DNA from 3 places in the Streptomyces longisporus genome. Region 3 is predicted to be linked to each of the others. Evidence: riboswitches for the same ligand, from Rfam matches in the RefSeq annotation. Region 3 holds a riboswitch; each other region holds the start of a gene.
The links. Region 3 has a riboswitch for S-adenosylmethionine ahead of ABD355_RS14115 (amino acid ABC transporter permease). Riboswitches for the same ligand answer to the same signal wherever they lie in the genome.
Positions count from the first base shown of each region.

Region 1: another riboswitch for S-adenosylmethionine. It lies ahead of ABD355_RS36075 (aminotransferase class V-fold PLP-dependent enzyme); the one in region 3 lies ahead of ABD355_RS14115 (amino acid ABC transporter permease).
Region 2: another riboswitch for S-adenosylmethionine. It lies ahead of thrC (threonine synthase); the one in region 3 lies ahead of ABD355_RS14115 (amino acid ABC transporter permease).

Region 1 covers NZ_BAAASG010000021.1:54,647-60,992, forward strand. The annotation lists gene ABD355_RS36065 (rhomboid family intramembrane serine protease) at 1-663, shown strand, start outside; gene ABD355_RS36070 (Lrp/AsnC family transcriptional regulator) at 660-941, shown strand; gene ABD355_RS36075 (aminotransferase class V-fold PLP-dependent enzyme) at 981-2,357, opposite strand; SAM riboswitch class IV at 2,522-2,638, opposite strand; gene trpD (anthranilate phosphoribosyltransferase) at 2,710-3,774, opposite strand; gene qcrB (cytochrome bc1 complex cytochrome b subunit) at 3,906-5,540, opposite strand; gene qcrA (cytochrome bc1 complex Rieske iron-sulfur subunit) at 5,537-6,346, opposite strand, start outside.
Region 2 covers NZ_BAAASG010000005.1:137,573-143,918, reverse strand. The annotation lists gene ABD355_RS08910 (MoaD/ThiS family protein) at 443-718, opposite strand; gene thrC (threonine synthase) at 763-2,052, opposite strand; SAM riboswitch class I at 2,071-2,227, opposite strand; gene ABD355_RS08900 (glucosyl-3-phosphoglycerate synthase) at 2,400-3,344, shown strand; gene ABD355_RS08895 (alpha,alpha-trehalose-phosphate synthase (UDP-forming)) at 3,440-4,831, shown strand; gene otsB (trehalose-phosphatase) at 4,871-5,776, opposite strand; gene ABD355_RS08885 (DUF3263 domain-containing protein) at 5,835-6,095, opposite strand; gene ABD355_RS08880 (ABC transporter substrate-binding protein) at 6,136-6,346, opposite strand, start outside.
Region 3 covers NZ_BAAASG010000007.1:542,615-548,960, reverse strand. The annotation lists gene ABD355_RS14125 (transporter substrate-binding domain-containing protein) at 1-850, opposite strand, end outside; gene ABD355_RS14120 (amino acid ABC transporter ATP-binding protein) at 929-1,726, opposite strand; gene ABD355_RS14115 (amino acid ABC transporter permease) at 1,723-2,703, opposite strand; SAM riboswitch class IV at 3,054-3,163, opposite strand; gene ABD355_RS14110 (glutathione S-transferase C-terminal domain-containing protein) at 3,230-4,126, opposite strand; gene ABD355_RS14105 (putative leader peptide) at 4,184-4,294, opposite strand; gene ABD355_RS14100 (oxidoreductase) at 4,415-5,971, opposite strand; gene ABD355_RS14095 (TauD/TfdA dioxygenase family protein) at 6,024-6,346, opposite strand, start outside.

The sequences.
Region 1 (6,346 bases), on a different contig from region 3:
ATCGCCCTGTGCTGTCTGCTCTTCGTCACCGGCCCCGCAGCCGGCCTCAATCCGGTCCACGGTTCCGGCGAGGCGCTGCTCGCCGCCCAGCGCGCCTACTTCCATCGCTGGGGAGTCGTCCCGGCCGAGCTGTTCCAGGGCTCCCCCAGGGCCGCCCTGACCCCCGCCACGGCCCTGTTCGTGCACGGCAGCTGGGTGCACCTGCTCGGCAACATGCTCTTCCTCTACGTCTTCGGGGCGATGACCGAGGAACGGATGGGCCGCGTCCAGTTCACGCTCTTCTACGTCGGCTGCGGCTACCTCGCCCTGCTGGGGTACGCGGCGGCCAATGCCACGTCCCAGCAGTCCCTGGTCGGCGCGTCCGGGGCGATCTCGGCGGTCCTCGGCGCGTTTCTGTACCTGTTCCCCGGGGCGCGGGTGACCAGTCTCCTGCCGTTCCTCTTCTTCCTGCCCCTGCGCTTCCCCGCCTGGATCGTGCTGCCCTTCTGGGCGGCCCTGCAGTGGCTGGCGGCCGGGCACGCGGCGACGGGACCGGGGGTGGCCTATCTGGCCCACCTGGTGGGCTTCGGCCTGGGCTTCGTCTACGCCTGGGTCCGATTCGGCCGTACGACTAGAGTGAAGTCCGCCCCAGCAACGGCCCCCGAGGGAGAGAACCAGCCGTGATCACCGCGATCGTCCTCATCAAGACCAGCGTGGACCGGATCCCCGAGATCGCGGAGCGGATCGCTTCGCTGGAGAGCGTGAGTGAAGTCTTTTCCGTGACCGGAACGTATGACCTGATCGCGATGGTGCGGGTGAAGCAGCACGAGGATCTTGCTGATGTGATTCCTGGCAGCATCAGCAAGATCCCCGGTGTCGAGGCGACGGATACACACGTCGCGTTTCGTACGTACTCGCAGCACGATCTGGAGGCGGCTTTCGCCATCGGGCTGGATTCCTGAGGGCCGCCCAGGCGTCTGCGGGGAGGCGAGAGCCGCTGCTCACACCGCCGGGACGCAGCGGCCGTCCTCCGTGCGGTACTGCCACTTGGCGCCGTCCGCCACCAGTTCCTGCACGGCGGTGACGAAGCGCTCGACGTGTTCGTCGGGGGTGCCGGCGCCGAAGCTGACGCGGATGGCGTTGAGGGACTTCTCGCCGGGGGCGGCCTCGGGGGCGCCGCACTCGCCCTGGGTCTGCGGGTCACTGCCCAGGAGGGTGCGGACCAGCGGGTGGGCGCAGAAGAGACCGTCGCGGACGCCGATGCCGTACTCGGCGGAGAGCGCGGCGGCGAAGTGCGAGCTGTTCCAGCCCTCGACGACGAAGGAGATCACGCCGACCCGGGGGGCGTCGTCGCCGAAGAGGGAGAGCACCTTCACCTGCGGGACCTCCGCCAGGCCCGCCCTGACCTTCTCGATCAGGTGCTGCTCACGGGCGACCAGGGCGTCGAAGCCGGCCTCGGTGAGCGCCTTGCAGGCCGACGCGATGGAGTAGGCGCCGATCACGTTCGGGGAGCCGGCCTCGTGGCGGGCGGCGCTGTCGTGCCACTCCACGTCCACGCCGCCGTCCTCGCGCCGGGTGACCTTGCGGCTGGCGCCGCCACCCGCGAGGTAGGGGTCGGCGGCCTGCAGCCAGTCGGCGCGGCCGGCCAGCACGCCGGAGCCGAAGGGCGCGTACAGCTTGTGGCCGGAGAAGGCGACCCAGTCGACGTCGAGGTCCTGCACGGAGACCGGGTGGTGCGGGGCGAGCTGGGCGGCGTCCAGGACGATACGGGCGCCGTGCGCATGGGCCGCCGCCGCGAGCTCGCGTACGGGCCACAGCTCACCGGTGACGTTCGAGGCGCCGGTGACGCAGACCAGGGCCGGGCCATGGCTCCCTTCAACGGACACAGTACGGCCGGCGAGGGCCTTCTCCAGCGTCTCGACGGCCTGCTGCGGGGTGCGCGGGGCGTTGAGGTAGGTGACCCGGGCGTCCTTCCAGGGCAGCAGGCTGGCGTGGTGCTCGGTCTCGAAGACGAAGACCTGGCAGTCGGCCGGGAGGGCCCGCGCCAGCAGGTTGAGGGAGTCCGTGGTCGACCGGGTGAAGATCAGCTGGTCGTCGGCGCGGCAGTCGAGGAACTCGGCGACGGTCCTGCGGGCGTTCTCGAAGAGGTCGGTCGACAGCTGGGAGAGATAGCCGGCGCCGCGGTGGACGCTGCCGTAGTAGGGCGCGTAGGCCGCAACGTCGTCCCACACGCGCTGCAGGGCGGGCGCGCTGGCCGCGTAGTCGAGCGCCGCATAGGTGACTTCGCCGCCCGTGACGAGCGGGACGGTGACATCCCGCCCCAGAACGGGCAGCGGGGCACAAACCGAGGTGGCGGCGGCAGCGGTGGAGACAGACATGGCGGAACTCCCGTGTGGGCAGGTGGAATTCGCCCCGCGAGCGGTGGCGCTCCAGCAGGGGCGTGAAGAAGAAAAGGGGATGCGGAGGCGGGGCTCTGCGGCCCTATCGCATTCGCTTGCTCACGGAAGGCTCCTCGACGACCAGGACCCCTGGTTGCTCGAGGGGTCCGCGCTTGCCGTAGACCTCGCTGCCTACGGCCTGGTCTTCACCCGGGGCACCCCGCCACGGACGGAGGGTTGCCGGACAGTCGGCCGGGGCCTCATGACTGTCACTCATGACCTGGACAGGAACGTACGTGAAGTGATCGCGGTCCCGCAACTCGTGTCCGCATTGCGGGACCGCACTGCCCTGCTATGCGTTGCTGGCCGCCACCCAGCGCTCCAGCGCCCGCTTGGCCGCGCCGGAGTCGATCGACTGCGCCGCCTTGTCCATGCCGGCCCGGATCTGCTCGGCCAGCGTCCCGGGGCCCGGGTCGAGGGCGACGAGCGCGGCCGCCGAGTTCAGCAGTACGGCGTCCCGCACCGGGCCCTTCTCGCCGTCGAGGAGCCTGCGGGCGACCTCCGCGTTGTACGACGGGTCGGCGCCGCGCAGGGCCTCCACCGGAACCAGCTCGATGCCGACGTCACGGGGGTCGAAGGTCTCCTCGGTGACCTTGCCGTCCCGGACGACCCAGACGCGTGAGGTGGCCGTCGTCGTCAGCTCGTCGAAGCCGTCGTCGCCGCGGAAGACGAGGGAGGAGTTGCCGCGCTCGGCGAGGACGCCGGCGATGAGTGGCGCCAGGCGCGGGTCTGCGACACCCACCGCCTGTGCCTTCACCTTCGCCGGGTTGGTCAGCGGACCGAGGGCGTTGAAGGTCGTCCGAATGCCCAACTGCCCTCGTGCGGCGGCCACATGACGCAGCGCCGGATGGAACTTGATGGCGAAGCAGAACGTGATGCCGGCTTCCTCCGCGACCTCCGCCACCCGCTTCGGCGTCAGTTCCAGATTGACGCCCAGCTTCTCCAGCACGTCCGAGGCCCCGGACGCCGAGGAGGCGGCCCGGTTGCCGTGCTTGACGACTTTTGCGCCCGTGCCCGCGATGACGATCGCCGACATCGTGGAGATGTTCACCGTCTTCGCGCCGTCGCCGCCCGTACCGACGATGTCGACGGTCCGTCCCGGCACCTCGATCACGTTCGCGTGCTCGTACATCGTGCGGACCAGCCCGGTGATCTCCTCGACGGTCTCGCCCTTGGCGCGCAGCGCCACCGCGAACCCGGCGATCTGGGCGTCGGTCGCCTCACCGCGCATGATCAGGTCCATCGCCCAGGCGGTGTCGTCGGCGCTGAGGTCGTGGCCGTCCAGCAGGCCGTTCAGCAGCCGGGGCCAGGAACGGCCCGCCGCGGTGTCGCCTCCAGCGGGGGTCACAGCGCTCATGAGGCCGCTCCTGGTCGTCGTAGAAGAAGAAAACGAGTGTGAGGCCACCCTATCCAGCTCAGGGCATGGAAAAGGGCCCCCGTCCGAAGACCGGACGGGGGCCCTTGCCGTGGCGTGGCGAGCCGCAGCGATCAGTGGTGGCCGTGGCCGCTCGTGATCTCCCTGTACTCCTCGACGGTGGGCTTCGGAATCTGGGACTCCTCGCCGTAGTACGCCTCGCTGAGCTTGGCGCGCAGTCGCTCGGAGCCCTTGACCTTGCGCTCGACGCCGTTCTCGTCGACCGTCGGGCCGATCTGGGCCGGCTTGTACTGCTCGTGCGCCGTGAGGGTGTGCAGGGCGTCCTGGCTGAGCGGCTCGTGCACCTCGATGAACTCACCGTGCGGCAGGCGCTTGATGATGCCCGACTCGCGGCCGTGCAGCACCTTGTCCTTGTCGCGGCGCTGGAGGCCGAGGCAGATCCGCTTGGTGGCGAGGAACACGAGGACCGGCACGACGAAGAAGCCGACGCGCACGAACCAGGTGATCGCGTTGATCGACAGGTGGAAGTGCGTGGCCCACAGGTCGTTGCCGCCACCGATCATCAGCACGAAGTACCAGGAGATCCACGCGGCGCCGAACGCGGTACGCGTCGGGGCGTTGCGCGGACGGTCCAGGATGTGGTGCTCGCGCTTGTCGCCGGTGACCCAGGACTCGATGAACGGGTAGACCGCGATCGCGACCAGGACCAGCGGGAAGATCACCAGCGGGATGAACACGCCCAGGACGAGCGTGTGGCCCCAGAGGTTGATCTCCCAGCCCGGCATCGTACGGATCAGGCCCTCGGAGAAGCCCATGTACCAGTCGGGCTGGGCGCCGGTGGACACCTGGTCCGGACGGTAGGGGCCCATGGCCCAGATCGGGTTGATCGAGGCGATCGCCGCGATGGCCGTGATGACGCCGAAGACCAGGAAGAAGAAGCCGCCGGCCTTCGCCATGTACACGGGCAGCAGGGGCATGCCGACGACGTTGTTGTTCGTCTTGCCGGGGCCCGCGAACTGCGTGTGCTTGTGGTAGAAGACCAGGATCAGGTGGCCCACCATCAGGCCGAGCATGATGCCCGGCAGCAGCAGGATGTGGACCGAGTAGAACCGGGCCACGAAGTCGCCGCCCGGGAACTCGCCGCCGAAGAGGAACATCGACAGGTACGTACCGACGATCGGCACGGACAGGATCGCGCCCTCCATGAAGCGGACACCGGTGCCGGAGAGCAGGTCGTCCGGGAGCGAGTAACCGGTGAAGCCGGTGAACATGCCCAGGACGAGCAGCAGGAAGCCGAAGATCCAGTTGACCTCACGCGGCTTGCGGAACGCGCCGGTGAAGAACACACGCATCATGTGCACGAACATGCCCGCGAGGAAGATCAGCGCGGCCCAGTGGTGGATCTGCCGGATCAGCAGACCACCGCGCACATCGAAGGAGATGTGCAGGGTCGAGTTGAACGCCTCGGACATCATCTGGCCCTGCAGCGGGATGTAGCTGCCGTGGTACTCCACCTCGTTCATCGACGGGTGGAAGAACAGCGTCAGATACACACCCGTGAGGATGAGGATGATGAAGCTGTACATGCACACTTCGCCCAACATGAACGACCAGTGGTCGGGGAAGATCTTGCGCATGTTGGTCTTGGCCAGGGAGTAGATCCCCAGCCGGCCGTCGGCCCAGTCGGCGACGCGCTCGCCGGCCGGCGCTTTGCCGCGCCGGGACTCGGTGTTCTCGTTGGTGCTCATCCGCGCTCCCAGAATGCAGGACCGACGGGCTCTTCGAAGTCGCCGAGCGCCTCGAGGTAGCCCTGGTCGTTCACGCCGATGCGCAGCTGCGGCAGGGCGTGACCGGCGGGGCCGAAGATCACCCGGGCGCCGTCGGACAGGTCGAAGGTGGACTGGTGGCAGGGGCACAGCACGTGGTGCGTCTGCTGCTCGTACAGCGAGATCGGGCAACCGACGTGGGTGCAGATCTTCGAGTACGCGACGATGCCCTCGTGCGACCACTCGAGCTCGCGCTTGTCCTTGATGTTGTCCGGCTGGATCCGGACGATCATCAGGGCCGCCTTGGCGATCTCGGTCTGGAAGTTCTCGTCGTGCTCCTCCAGGCCCTCGGGCTTGGCGAAGGTGAGCGAGCCGACCGCGACGTCGGAGGCACGCAGCGGCTCGTTGGTGTTCATGTTGACGAGCAGCTTGCCCTTGGACCACAGCGTGTGGCGCAGCTTGGTCCCGGGCAGCGGGCCGAGGTCGCGCAGCAGCATGACGCCGGAGAGCGGGAACAGGGCCAGCGCACCGAACATCGTGTTGCGGATGAGCTTGCGGCGGCCGAGCGCGGACTCCTTGGCGCCCTGCTTGAAGTCGGCCATGACCTTGGCCTTGACCTCGGGGGACGCCTCGATCGGGTGCCGCTCGTCGGCGATCTCCACGTCGGACATCAGGGTGCGGGCCCAGTGGACCGCGCCCGCGCCGATGGCGAACAGCGCGAGGCCCAGGGTCAGGCCCAGCGCGAAGTTCAGCGCGTTGATGTGCCCGAGCGGGAACACGAAGATCGA
Region 2 (6,346 bases), on a different contig from region 3:
CCTATTACTGGCCCTTGCACAGATCCACACTTCGCGGATCCGGGTCAGACCTCACCCCCCACGGTTGGGGGCGTGCGCCGGAACGCGTCGACCGCGGCTGAATGTATCTGTCCAACTGCCGTCTGCAACAGGTCAATCGGACGAGAATTCCGGGCACGGCCGGTCGGGACTTTAGGGAGAATTCGCCCGAATTCAGGGCAAGTCGGGCCCCATAAATGGAGCATAAGACGCAAAAAACCTGCACACTTTGGCTACTTCTCGCTGCCCGAGAAGCAAGAACTCATATGCATGCGGCAAGCGGAGTCGAGCAGGTTCCCCAACTGTACCGTGCTCAACCATGCAGAATTGCCCCCTCCGCTTCTCTCACGGAGGGGGCAATTCGATGAACTCTTCGTAACCGACGTTACCGACGGTAATAATCGGCCGTCCGACCTGTTTCCGGTCAGCCTCCGGCGACGGCCGGGATGATCGAGACGCCCGCCCCGTCCGGAGTCGCCGTCTCCAGCCCCTGCTCGAACCGCACATCGTCGTCGTTCACGTACACGTTGACGAACCGTCGCAGCTTGCCCTGGTCGTCGAGAACCCGGGCGGCGATCCCGGTGTGGTTCTTCTCCAGATCGGCGATGACCTCGCCGAGGGTGCCGCCTTCGGCAGTCACCTCGGCCTGCCCGCCGGTGTAGGTGCGCAGGATGGTGGGGATACGAACGTTCACGCTCACGATGAAAACCTCCGGTCAGGGATGGGGGGGCGCGGGCTACGCGACTAGGCGAGGCCGGCCTCACGGAACGACTCAAGGCTCGGGCGAATCGTCGCGGTGAGCCCGGTACCGGCCACCGCGTCCAGCGTCTTCAGACCGTCACCCGTATTGAGGACGACCGTGGTCAGGGTCGGGTCGAGAACACCGTTCTCGATCAGCTTCCGGGTCACACCCACGGTCACCCCGCCGGCGGTCTCCGCGAAGATGCCCTCGGTCCGGGCGAGCAGCCGAATCGCATCGACGATCTGCTCGTCGTTCACGTCCTCCACGGCCCCACCGGTACGGCGGGCGATGTCCAGCACATACGGACCGTCCGCCGGGTTGCCGATGGCCAGCGACTTGGCGATCGTGTTCGGCTTCTGCGGCCGTACGACGTCGTGCCCCGCCTTGTACGCGACGGAGACAGGGCTGCACCCCTCGGCCTGCGCCCCGAAGATCTTGTACGGCTTGTCCTCGACGAGCCCGAGCTTGATCAGCTCCTGCAGCCCCTTGTCGATCTTCGTGAGCTGCGAGCCGGAGGCGATCGGCACGACCAGCTGGTCCGGCAGCCGCCAGCCGAGCTGCTCGCAGATCTCGTACGCCAGGGTCTTGGAGCCCTCCGCGTAGTACGGCCGCAGGTTGACGTTGACGAAGCCCCAGCCCTCGCCGGCCGGGTCGCCGATCAGCTCGGAGCAGAAGCGGTTCACGTCGTCGTAGTTGCCCTCGATGCCGACGAGCTCGCCGCCGTAGACCGCGGCCATGACGACCTTGCCCTGCTCCAGGTCGTGCGGGATGAACACGCAGGAACGGAAGCCGGCGCGGGCGGCCGCGGCACCCACCGCACCGGCCAGGTTGCCGGTGGACGAGCAGGACAGGGTGGTGAAGTCGAAGGCGCGGGCGGCCTCGATGGCCTGGGCGACGACCCGGTCCTTGAAGGAGTGCGTCGGGTTGCCGGAGTCGTCCTTCACGAACAGCTTGCCGGCGTCGACGCCCAGCTCGCGGGCGAGGTTGTCGGCCTTGACGAGCTTGGTCCAACCGGGGTTGATGTTGGGCTTGTCCGCCACGTCCGCCGGAACGGGCAGCAGGGGCGCGTAACGCCAGATGTTCGCGGGACCCGCCTCGATCTGCTTGCGGAGTTCCTCGGTGTCGTAGGCCGAGAAGTCGTAGGCGATCTCGAGCGGGCCGAAACACTCCTCGCAGGCGAAGACCGGGCCGAGAGGCACCTGGTGACCGCACTCGCGGCAGGAGAGCGCCGCAGCGGGACCGAGGTCGACGGTCGTGGAGTCGGTGGTGCTTGCAACAGTCTGCGCAGCCATGTGAGGCGAGGCCCTTTCTCCTCATCTTCCTCACGACGCATCTCGCCGTGAGACGGATTTGGCACCTTCCCTAGCCGGGAGCCTCGCGGAACGATCGGCATCGATCGGTACGAGACCGGCTGGAGGGTTGCCGGGGCTTCATCGGGCCGTATCCCTCTGCCCCTCTGGATGAGCGGTATTCGGTTGTTCAACTCGTTCAACGCCGGGCGACCCCCGACATGCGATGGTCACCAGCGTTGTTCAAGACTGTAACCGAAGGCCAGGACAGTTGAGATAGTCGTCCGAACCGCGAGATGGATCACACGGTGATCCGGTTTTCGCCGAGAGAACGCAGAGGAGCCGCCTACGTGCTGGAAGAAGTCGAGCGCTGGCTGAGCACCCGCTCCTGGTCCCTGACCGACCGCCCTCTCCACCAGATCCTCGCCGCCAAGCAGCGCACCGGGCAGTCGGTCAGCGTCGTGCTGCCCGCGCTCAACGAGGAGGAGACGGTCGGCGACATCGTCGCGATCATCCGTCACGACCTGATGCAGCAGGTTCCGCTCGTCGACGAGATCGTCGTCGTCGACTCGGGGTCCACCGACCGCACGTCCGAGGTCGCCGCGGCGGCCGGGGCCAAGGTCGTCCACCGTGACGACATCCTGCCCCGCATCCCGACCGTCCCCGGCAAGGGCGAGGTGCTGTGGCGCTCGCTCCTGGTCACCGGCGGGGACATCGTCTGCTTCATCGACGCCGACCTGAAGGAGTTCTCCTCCGACTTCGTCTCCGGGATCGTCGGCCCGCTGCTCACCGAGCCGGGGGTCGACCTGGTCAAGGGCATGTACGACCGTCCGCTGGCCGGCGCGCAGGGCCAGGGCGGCCGGGTCACCGAGCTGATGGCGCGTCCGCTGCTGAACATGCACTGGCCGCAGCTGGCGGGCTTCGTGCAGCCGCTCGGCGGCGAGTACGCGGCCCGGCGCAGCCTGCTGGAACAGCTGCCGTTCCCCGTCGGGTACGGCGTCGAGCTGGGCATGCTGGTGGACGCCCTGCACCTGGTGGGCCTCGACGCGCTCGCCCAGGTGGACGTCGGGGTGCGCAAGCACCGCCATCAGGACGGGCAGGCGCTGGGCCGGATGTCCGCCGCGATCTACCGCACGGCACAGCTGAGACTGGCCCGCGGCCATCTCATCCGTCCCTCCCTCACCCAGTTCGAACGGGGCGAGGACGGCTTCGAGCCGCGCACCTACTCCGTGGACACGGAGGAGCGGCCGCCGATGGTGGAGATCGCGGAGTACGCGTCGCGCAAGGTCGCCTGAGGCGGCGCGTTACGCGCTGCAGCCGGTGTATACGGTCCACCCGCAGAGCGCAGACGTACGTTTGAGCGTTTACGGGCCGGGCTAGGTTGAGGCGTATGGCTTCCACGTACGGCGCTGGTCATCAGGTGCTGGTCGCGTCCAACCGCGGCCCGGTCTCGTACGAAGTGCAGGAGGACGGCTCGCTGGCCGCCAGGCGCGGCGGCGGCGGGCTGGTCTCCGGCCTCTCCGCGATCGGGCCCGACGCGGACGCCCTGTGGGTGTGCTCGGCGCTGTCCGACGGCGACCGCGAGGCGGTACGGCGCGGGGTCGGCGAGGACGGGGTGCGGATGCTCGACATCCCGGCCGACGTGCACGCCGACGCGTACAACGGCATCGCGAACTCGGTGCTGTGGTTCGTCCACCACATGCTGTACCAGACGCCCCTGGAGCCGGTCTTCGACGCGGAGTTCCGGCGGCAGTGGGCGTCGTACGAGACCTACAACCGGGCCTTCGCCGAGGCGCTGGCCCAGGAGGCGGCCGAGGGCGCGGCGGTGCTGGTGCAGGACTACCACCTGTGTCTGGTGCCGGGCATGCTCCGCGAGCTCCGTCCCGATCTGCGCATCGGGCACTTCTCGCACACGCCGTGGGCGCCGGTGGACTACTTCCGGATGCTGCCGGACGACATCGCCGAGCGGCTCCTGAACGGCATGCTGGGCGCCGACCGGCTGGGCTTTTTGACCCGGCGCTGGGCGGACGCGTTCACGGCGTGCGCCACGGCGGTGGTGGGCGGCCTCGGGGGCACGGCGATCGGCGTGCACGGCCTCGGCGCGGACGCCGACTTCCTGCGCAAGCGCTCGCACGAGGCCGATGTGGCCGAGCGGATGGCCGCACTGCGGGAGGAGATCGGCGCCGGGCGCAGGACGGTCGTGCGGGTCGACCGCACCGAGCTGTCGAAGAACATCGTGCGCGGGCTGCTGGCGTACCGGCAGCTGCTGGAGGACCACCCCGAGTGGCGGGAGCGGGTCGTGCACGTGGCGTTCGCCTATCCCTCCCGGCAGGACCTCGCCGTGTACCGCGACTACACGGCCGAGGTGCAGCGGGTGGCCCAGGAGATCAACTCCCGCTTCGGGACGCCTGGTTGGACCCCGGTCGTGCTGCACGTCAAGGACGACTTCGCGCGTTCGCTGGCCGCCTACCGGCTGGCCGACGTGGCCCTCGTCAACCCGATCCGGGACGGCATGAACCTGGTCGCGAAGGAGGTGCCGGTCGTCTCCGACGAGGGGTGCGCGCTGGTGCTGTCGCGGGAGGCGGGTGCCCACGCCGAGCTGGGCGAGGACGCGATCACGGTGAACCCGTACGACGTGATCGGGACGGCGGAGGCGCTGCACGCCGCGCTGTGCCTGCCGGCGGCTGAGCGGGCCGAGCGGTCGAAGCGGCTTGCTGCCGCGGCCACGGCGTTGCCGCCGGCGCAGTGGTTCGTCGAGCAATTGGAGGCGTTGCGCGGCTGAGCCTGGGGGCTGCGCCCCCAGACCCCCGCTTTTCGGCCCTTAAGGGGCCTTGTCCTCAAACGCCGGACGGGCTGAAAGGCCGAGCTGCGCCGCCAGGCCCCGTAGTAGGCGTACGACCCCCTGCGGGCCGTCCACCACCAGGTCCGCTCGTTCCCGTAGTTCCGTGACCTCGTCGCTGCCGCTGCAGACGAGGAGGCCGGGGGTGCCGTCGGAGCGGAGTTTGTCGACGGCTGCGAAGGCGGGGAGGTCGCCGAGGTCGTCGCCGGCGTAGAGGACCGCCGAGGCGTCGATCTCGCGGACGTACTCCAGGAGGGCCACTCCCTTGTCCATGCCCGGGGGGCGCAGTTCGAGGACCAGGCGGCCGGGTTCGACGATCAGGCCGTGGCGGGTGGCGAGGTCGGTGAGGGGGGCGCGCAGGGCCTCGAAGGCGGCCTGCGGGTCCGCCGCGCGGCGGGTGTGGACCGCGACGGCGCGGCCCTTCTCCTCGATCCAGGTGCCCTGCCAGGCGCCGATGCGGTCGAGGAAACCGGGGAGTTCGGCGCGGACCGCGGCGACTCCGGGGTGGGGCGCGGGTGCGCTGACGTTGCCGCTGACCGCGTCCCAGCGTTCGGCGCCGTAGTGGCCGAGGACGACCAGGTGCTCAAGGCCGGGGACGCCCGCGAAGCCGCCGTGCCGCACGGCGACGCCGGCCGGGCGGCCGGTGACCACCGCGACGGAGGCGATCCGCGGGGCGAGGGCGGCGAGCGCGGGCACCGCCTCCGGGTGGGCGCGGGCCTGCTCGGGGTCCGCCACGATCGGGGCGAGGGTGCCGTCGAAGTCCAGGCCGACCACCGTTTTCGCGGGGTTCGCGAGGATCGCGGCGAGCCCGTCCCGGCCTGCCTGCGTGGCGGGCGTCGGCAGGGGGTCCATGGAGTGCGTCGAGTCCGTGTCCGTATGGGTGCCCATACGGTGACCATAACCGCGCAGGGCAGGGCGCACCCATGGCTCAGGGGAGCGTCGGCCGTCAGCGTTCCGCTCGGCGTGTGTCGCGCACCCTGCGCAACCTGTTCACCGTCACCGGGTCGTGGGCGAGGGCCCGCTCGTCGTCCAGCAGGGCGTTGAGCAGCTGGTAGTAGCGGACCGGGGCCAGGCCCAGCTCCTCCCGTATGGCGCGCTCCTTGGCGCCGGGGCCCGCGAAGCCCCGGCGTTCGAGGGCGAGGACTGCCCGCTCGCGGTCGCCCAGAGGCTCGCGCGGCTCGCGGCCCTCCCACTGCTCCTGGTCCATGTCCTGAACCGTAACCCCCGCCACTGACAGCGCCCCGCGGCTAATGCGAGCTCTCCGCCATGGACGCCGTCGACTCCAGCTGCGCGAGGGTGGCCGCGGGGTTGCCGCCGGGGGCCACCGCGTTGCCTATGTGCTTCTTGACGGCCACGGCGACCGAGGCCCACGAGGTCTTGTCGACGGGGTAGAGCTCGGACAGCGGCAGCTGCTTGAGGAACGGCTCCAGGGCGGCGTCCTGCTTGGCCGTGCTCATG
Region 3 (6,346 bases):
CGATCAGGCCCTGCAGCGAGGCGCCGGCGCCCGAGTAGGTGCCCGCGTTGCGCGTCGGGTCGGGCGTGTTCGCGGACTGGGTGATGTGGTACGCGATGCCGGGGTTGGGGCCGAAGAAGGAGTCGATCTTGCCGCTGTTCAGGGCCAGGTAGGTGCCGTTGCGGTCCGGGTAGTACTTGACGGTGAGCTTCTTGCCCTCGCTCTCCAGCTTCTTCTTCCACTCCAGGAGGAGCTTCTCCTGGTTCGTGCCGGCGCCGACGGAGACGGTCTTGCCGGCGAGGTTCTCGTAGTTGCCGTCGAAGTTCCACTTGCTGGACTTGAGCACCTCGAAGCCGAGGTTGTCCTTGCGGTAGGAGGCGAACTCGTACTTCTTCTTGCGCTCCTCGGTGTCGGTGACGTTCGAGAAGGCCACGTTCACCTTGCCGCTGTCGATGCCGACGAAGAGGTTCTCCCAGGTGAAGTTCTTCAGCTCGGGCTTCAGGCCGAGGACCGCGGCGACGAGGCGGCCGAAGTCGGGCTCGGCGCCGGTGAGGGTCTTCTGGTCGCTGCCGACGTAGGCCAGCGGCGCGAAACCGGCGGGCAGGGCGCCGATGCCGATCTCCAGCTTGCCGCTGCTCTTGACGGACTTGGGCAGTTCCGCACTGATCGACTTCACCTCGGAGACCTTGAGGCTGGTCTGCTTGGCGGCGCCGTTGGAGAGCTGTCCGACGGCCACGGTCCCGTCCGCGGCGGTCGTGGTGGCCGCGTCGCTGTTCCCACCGCAGGCGGCGAGCCCGGTGGCGAGGGAGGCGACCGCGGTCGCCGCGGTGATGCCGCGGATCAGGCTGCGTCGGGTGAAGTGGACAGACATGGCCGTTCCTTGTCGCTGAGAGGGTGAGGAGGTGTGGCGTGGGGGGAAGTCGTGCGGCGCGCCAGTGCGTCAGGGGGGTCAGAGGACCTTGCTGAGGAAGTCCCTGGTTCGCTCGTGCTGCGGCTTGTCGAGGACCTCGGAGGGCGGGCCCTGTTCGACGATCCGTCCGCCGTCGATGAAGACGACCCGGTCGGCGATCTCGCGGGCGAAGCCGATCTCATGGGTGACGATGACGAGCGTGGTGCCGCTGGTCGCCAGGTCCTTGATGACGGCGAGGACCTCGCCGACGAGTTCGGGGTCGAGGGCGGAGGTGGGCTCGTCGAAGAGGATGACGCCGGGGCGCAGGGCGAGGGCGCGGGCGATGGCGACGCGTTGCTGCTGGCCGCCGGAGAGCTGGCGCGGGTAGGCGCCGGTCTTGTCGGCGAGGCCCACCCGGCCGAGCAGCTCGCGGGCGAGGTCCTGCGCTTCGGGCTTGTTGAGCCTGCCGGTGGCGACCGGGGCGGCGGCCACGTTGTCCAGGACCGTCAGGTGCGGGAAGAGGTTGAAGTTCTGGAAGACGAAACCGATGCGGCCGCGCTGGGTGAGGATGGCCCGCTCACTGAGCTCCTTCAGGCGCTCGCCGTGCCGCTTCACCCCGATCAGTTCGCCGTTGATGCTGACGTGGCCGATCTCGGGCTTCTCCAGGTGGTTGACGACCCGCAGCAGGGTGGACTTGCCGGAGCCGGACGGGCCGAGGATCACGGTCACCTCGCCCGGTCGCACCGTCAGGTCGATGCCGTTCAGGACGCGGTGGGCGCCGTACCACTTGTGCACGTCGTGCACCTCTACGGTGGCGGCCTCGACGCCGGCCAGCGCCTCGAGGGTCTTCGCGCTCATACGGCGGCCTCCCTGCGGATACGGGCTCGCAGGTCGGTCAGACCGGTGCGGAGCTTCTGCAACGGCGTCGGCGGCAGGGAGCGGGTGGCGCCCCGGGCGTAGTACCGCTCGACGTAGAACTGGATGACGGAGACGACGCTGGTCAGGATCAGGTACCAGACGGTGGCGACCAGCAGCAGCGGCACGATGTCGCCGGGGTAGGTGGAGCCCATGGACTGCGCGGTGCCGAACAGGTCGAGCAGCGAGACGTAGAAGACCAGCGAGGTGCTCTTGATCAGGCCGATGAGCTGGTTGACGTAGTTCGGGGTGATCGAGCGCAGCGCCTGCGGGAAGACGATCTTCGTGAACTGGTAGCTCTTCGGCAGGCCCAGGGCCGCAGCCGCCTCGTGCTGGCCCTGGTCGACGGAGAGGATGCCGCCGCGGACGACCTCGGCCGCGTAGGCCGCCTCGTTGAGGCTGAGGCCGATGACGGCGACGACCATGTCGGTGGCGAGCTTGGACTCGTCGAAGGAGAGGAAGGCCGGTCCGAAGGGGACGCCGACGCTCAACGTCTTGTACAGGGCGCTGAAGTTGTAGAGGAAGAGCAGCACCACGATGAGCGGGATGGAGCGCAGCGCCCAGATGTAGGTCCAGCTGACGGCCCGCAGCACCGGACTCTTCGAGAGCCGGGCCAGAGCGAGGACGATACCGCCGGCCAGGCCCAACACCGCGCTGTAGGCGGCGACTTCGAGGGTGATGAGCAGACCGTCGAGTATGTTGGGCCGCAGGAACCAGTAGCCGAAGCGGTCCCACTGGTAGAACGGGTTGGTCGTCAGGCCGTGCACGAACTGGGCCGCGAGGATCAGGACGACGGCGGTGGCGATCCAGCGTCCCGGCCTGCGCAGCGGCAGAACCCGCTGTGCGGCGAGGGGCTTTGACTGTTCGTCGGCGGGCGGCGCATCGGCGAGGGCGACGGTGGCGCCAGGGGGTTCACTCATGGTGGGCTCCGGCGGAGTCGGACACCCCACAGGCCGCGGCAGCCGTGCGCGGGAGCGGCTCGCTCAGCGCACGGGTGTACAGGGGCACCGGGGGCGGGGAGGACAACGGCACACCGCGCGGGCGGTGTTCGTCAGGGGGTGCGAGGGCTGTGGGGAGGTGTCAGCCCCGACAGCGGGCACAGCCCGGTGCGGTACACAGTGCGCTGTTCACACGGAGCAGATCGACGGCACGGTCGGCGGCGAACAGGTTCAGCAGGTTCGCGTACGGCTGTACGCAGCCCTGAGGGCGGCGTGCGGCCGTCCTGGGAGCTGCGTACATGGCGTCACCATCACTGTTCCGGCCCTTGTGGGCCTCGCGCTTACCGAAACGTCATCCGGTCCGGTCGTCACCTGGGGCACCCCACCGCGGAGCGAGGGTTGCCGGTCAGCCAGCCAGGGCTTGTCGCTGACACTCATGACCGTTCTGGTTCGTAGTTAAAACAATTGCCCGAAGGAATGTCAACGCCGGTCCACTGTGTGGAACGACTCAATCCCTGTTGACCTGCGCCACTGTCCCGTTTCCGTCGGATGCATGGGCCGCCCAGTCCAGGATCTGGACGGCGGCTCCGGCGGCCTCCAGACCCTGGCAACGCGCGTGGTGGCGCCGGGCGATGCCGTCCAGGTCGAGATGGGCGCCGAAGGCCGGATGGGCGGCCAGCCGGCGGGCGTAGGCCCACAGGGTGGGATGACCGGCGATCCGCTGGACCGCACCGGCGTCCAGGTGGTTGCGGTGCACGGTGTCGAGTTGGACCAGCGCGACCCACAACTCGACGTCCGCGGCCGTGATTTCGTCGCGGATCATATACGTCCGCCCGACCAGCCACCGCTCCAGCGCACCGAGCGTTTCGAGCAGCGTCTCGAGCGCCGCCGCGCGCTCGGATTCCTCACCGCCGGCCGATCCGGCGCGCTGCGCGGCGTCCTCGATGCCCTGCGCGCACATCCGCTCGACGGCCTCGATCTCCGACTCCGCGCCGCACGGGTAGGGCGAGGGGCGGTCGCCGCCGAAGCGGCGGGCGAGGTCGCGCATGATGTCCGGGACGTGTGTGCTGACGATCCGTCCGGACCAGTCGTCGCTGAGCACGGGCGCGACGGCCGGTCCGGTGTAGTGGTGCGCGCTCGCCTCGTACAGCGGGCGCAGGGCGCAGTGGCCGCCTTCGGGGGTGTCGGGCACGGCGGGCAGGAAGGTCGCCGGACAGACGGTGTCCAGGCCGAGCAGGCTGTGGATGACGGCGATGCGCAGGCCGTCGGGACACGCGGTCGACAGATGGAGGCGGTAGCGGCCCGGTACGGCGTAGTGGCCGCTGCGGGCGTCGCTGCCGATCCGGCCGCGGAAGGCGGGGGCGGGCTGGGCGGAGGTGTGGGCGGCCAGCGGTGTGACGGACATGGGTCTCCCCGGGAGAGGGCGCGGACGTACGCGCGGCGGAAGCGACGTCGGGCGAACTCAGCCCTGGGGGCTGATCGCACTGCAGACACGCTGCAGATCGATGTGACGGCGGGAGGTGAGGAGAGGCCGACGGATCACTCGGACGGTGACCGGCTCAAGGCGCCCCATGCGTTTCCCTACCTATTCACTAGGATTCTCCTCTGGAGTGTCGGTCCGCCTCGGAGCCACGTCAAGAGGGCCGTCCCGCAATGCGGACAGCGCAGTGGACACGCCCCTGCCTCTGATCGGTCAGTTCTTCTGCAGGGCGCGGGTCACGCCCGCGATGACGGCCGTCGTCAGCACCCAGCCGAAGGCGATCAGCAGATAGGCCAGCCACTGGAGGGTGCCGCTCGTCCAGTACCAGGTGGTGCGCTGGCCCAGACCGCCGATCGGGATCAACAGGTCGAGTGTGTAGACGAGCGGCTGGAACCGGGGCCCCTCGCCCGCCTGCACCCGTGTGGGGCTGTGAGCGCCGAACGTCAGGGTGCCCAGCAGGGTCAGCACGAGCAGCCAGATGCCCGCCAGCCAGGGCCGGTAGCCGTAGCCCACGGTCACGTCCAGCAAGTGCCCCCATGCGCGGGCCGCCGGCCGCAACGTGCGCCGCCGGTGCCGCTGCTTGGCCAGCAGCACCCGGCGGGCGTCGTCGTCGTGGCCCGCCGTGCGGTACCAGCTCGCCAACTGCTCGTACGGCTGGGGGCTGTAGCCGGGGCTGCGTCCTATCCACCGCATGCGGTGCGCCACGGAGCCCGGCCACCCCACCGCCTCCCGCCGCTCGCCCGCCACCGTCACCTTGATGGAGCCGTAGACGAAGCCGTCCAGCTCCACCGTCTGCGGCCAGCTGTGCTCGTTGTCGTGGAGGTACGACACCTGCGCGCCCCGCAGGTCCACCGCCTGGGACGGCTGGCGGGCGAGGGTGAGGTCGAAGTCGACGGCCTGCATGAGCGCACACAGCAGGGCCGGGCCGTCACCGCCGGGAGGCCCGTTCAGGACGGCTCCCTGGAAGGTCACGTTGTCCGAGACCCGGGTACCGCGCAGACGCACGGTGCCGTTCGCGGTGAAGCCCCGGGAGAACTCCAGCGTCGAGGCCACCGCGTTGTCCAGGGCGAGGGCCACGCCGCGCGGGCCGGGGCGCTCCAGCTGCGCGCCCTGCATGAACAGCCCGCCCGGCAACTGCGCGCCCAGCAGCCGCACTTCACCGTGCGCGACGAAGCCGCCCCCGCAGAAGAGGCCTCCGTCCGTGACCAGGCCGCCGGCGGACAGGGCCCACCCCTCGGGGGCGAGCAGTCGGGCCTTGTTGAGGTTCACTCCGCCGGTCACGTGCGCGTGGGTGAGCGACAGGGCACTGAGCTCCCGGTGGAAGGCGGAGACCGGGCCGGCCTCCACGATCGACCCCAGCAGGTCGAGACGTCCCTCGATGCGGGCCGACCCGGCTTCGAGCCCGGGCACCCGGCTGCGGGTGAGCGCGACGGTGCGGGTCTCGGCCCCGAAGAGGCTGACGTCCTGCTCGAACCAGCAGTCCTCGATCCAGAGGGGGTGATCGATCCGCGCACCGGCCAGGTTGATCCGGCCGGTTATCCGCGCGCCCGCAAGCGCCAGGGCGCCCACCGCGCCGGGCTGCACGGAGTGCGCACCGAGCAGCAGCGCGACGATCACTTCGGCCCGGACGGTACGCCCGGCCCCCCACTCCCCGCCGTCGGCCACCCGGTCGTCCTCGGCCACACCGGACCGCAGGTCCACGCGGCGCCCTTCGGGGAACACGTCCCACAACTCACGTTCCGGCGGGGTCAGTTCGTCGTATGACAGCACACGGACACAGTAGTGATCTTTCCTCTCCGCCGGCCTGCTTCTCCGCGTGACGTCATGCGGGCACGCTGATGTCCTCCTCGGCGACCTTGCCGTCCGTGGAGGCACCGGACGCGATCCCGTACGTCGGCTCCGGCACCGACGTCGGCTCCAGGAGTACCGAGCGGCGGCCGTCCACGCCCACCGGCACGTCGCCGTCGATGGTGACGCGGCGCAGGGTGCGCGCATGGTCGCCGGAGTCGTCGACGCCGTAGTGCTGGGTGGCCCGGTTGTCCCAGACGGCGACGTCGCCGGAGCGCCACTGCCAGCGGACGGTGTTCTCCGGGCGCTCGACGTGCGACTGGAGGACGCCGATGATCGCCCGCGAGTCCGGGCCGC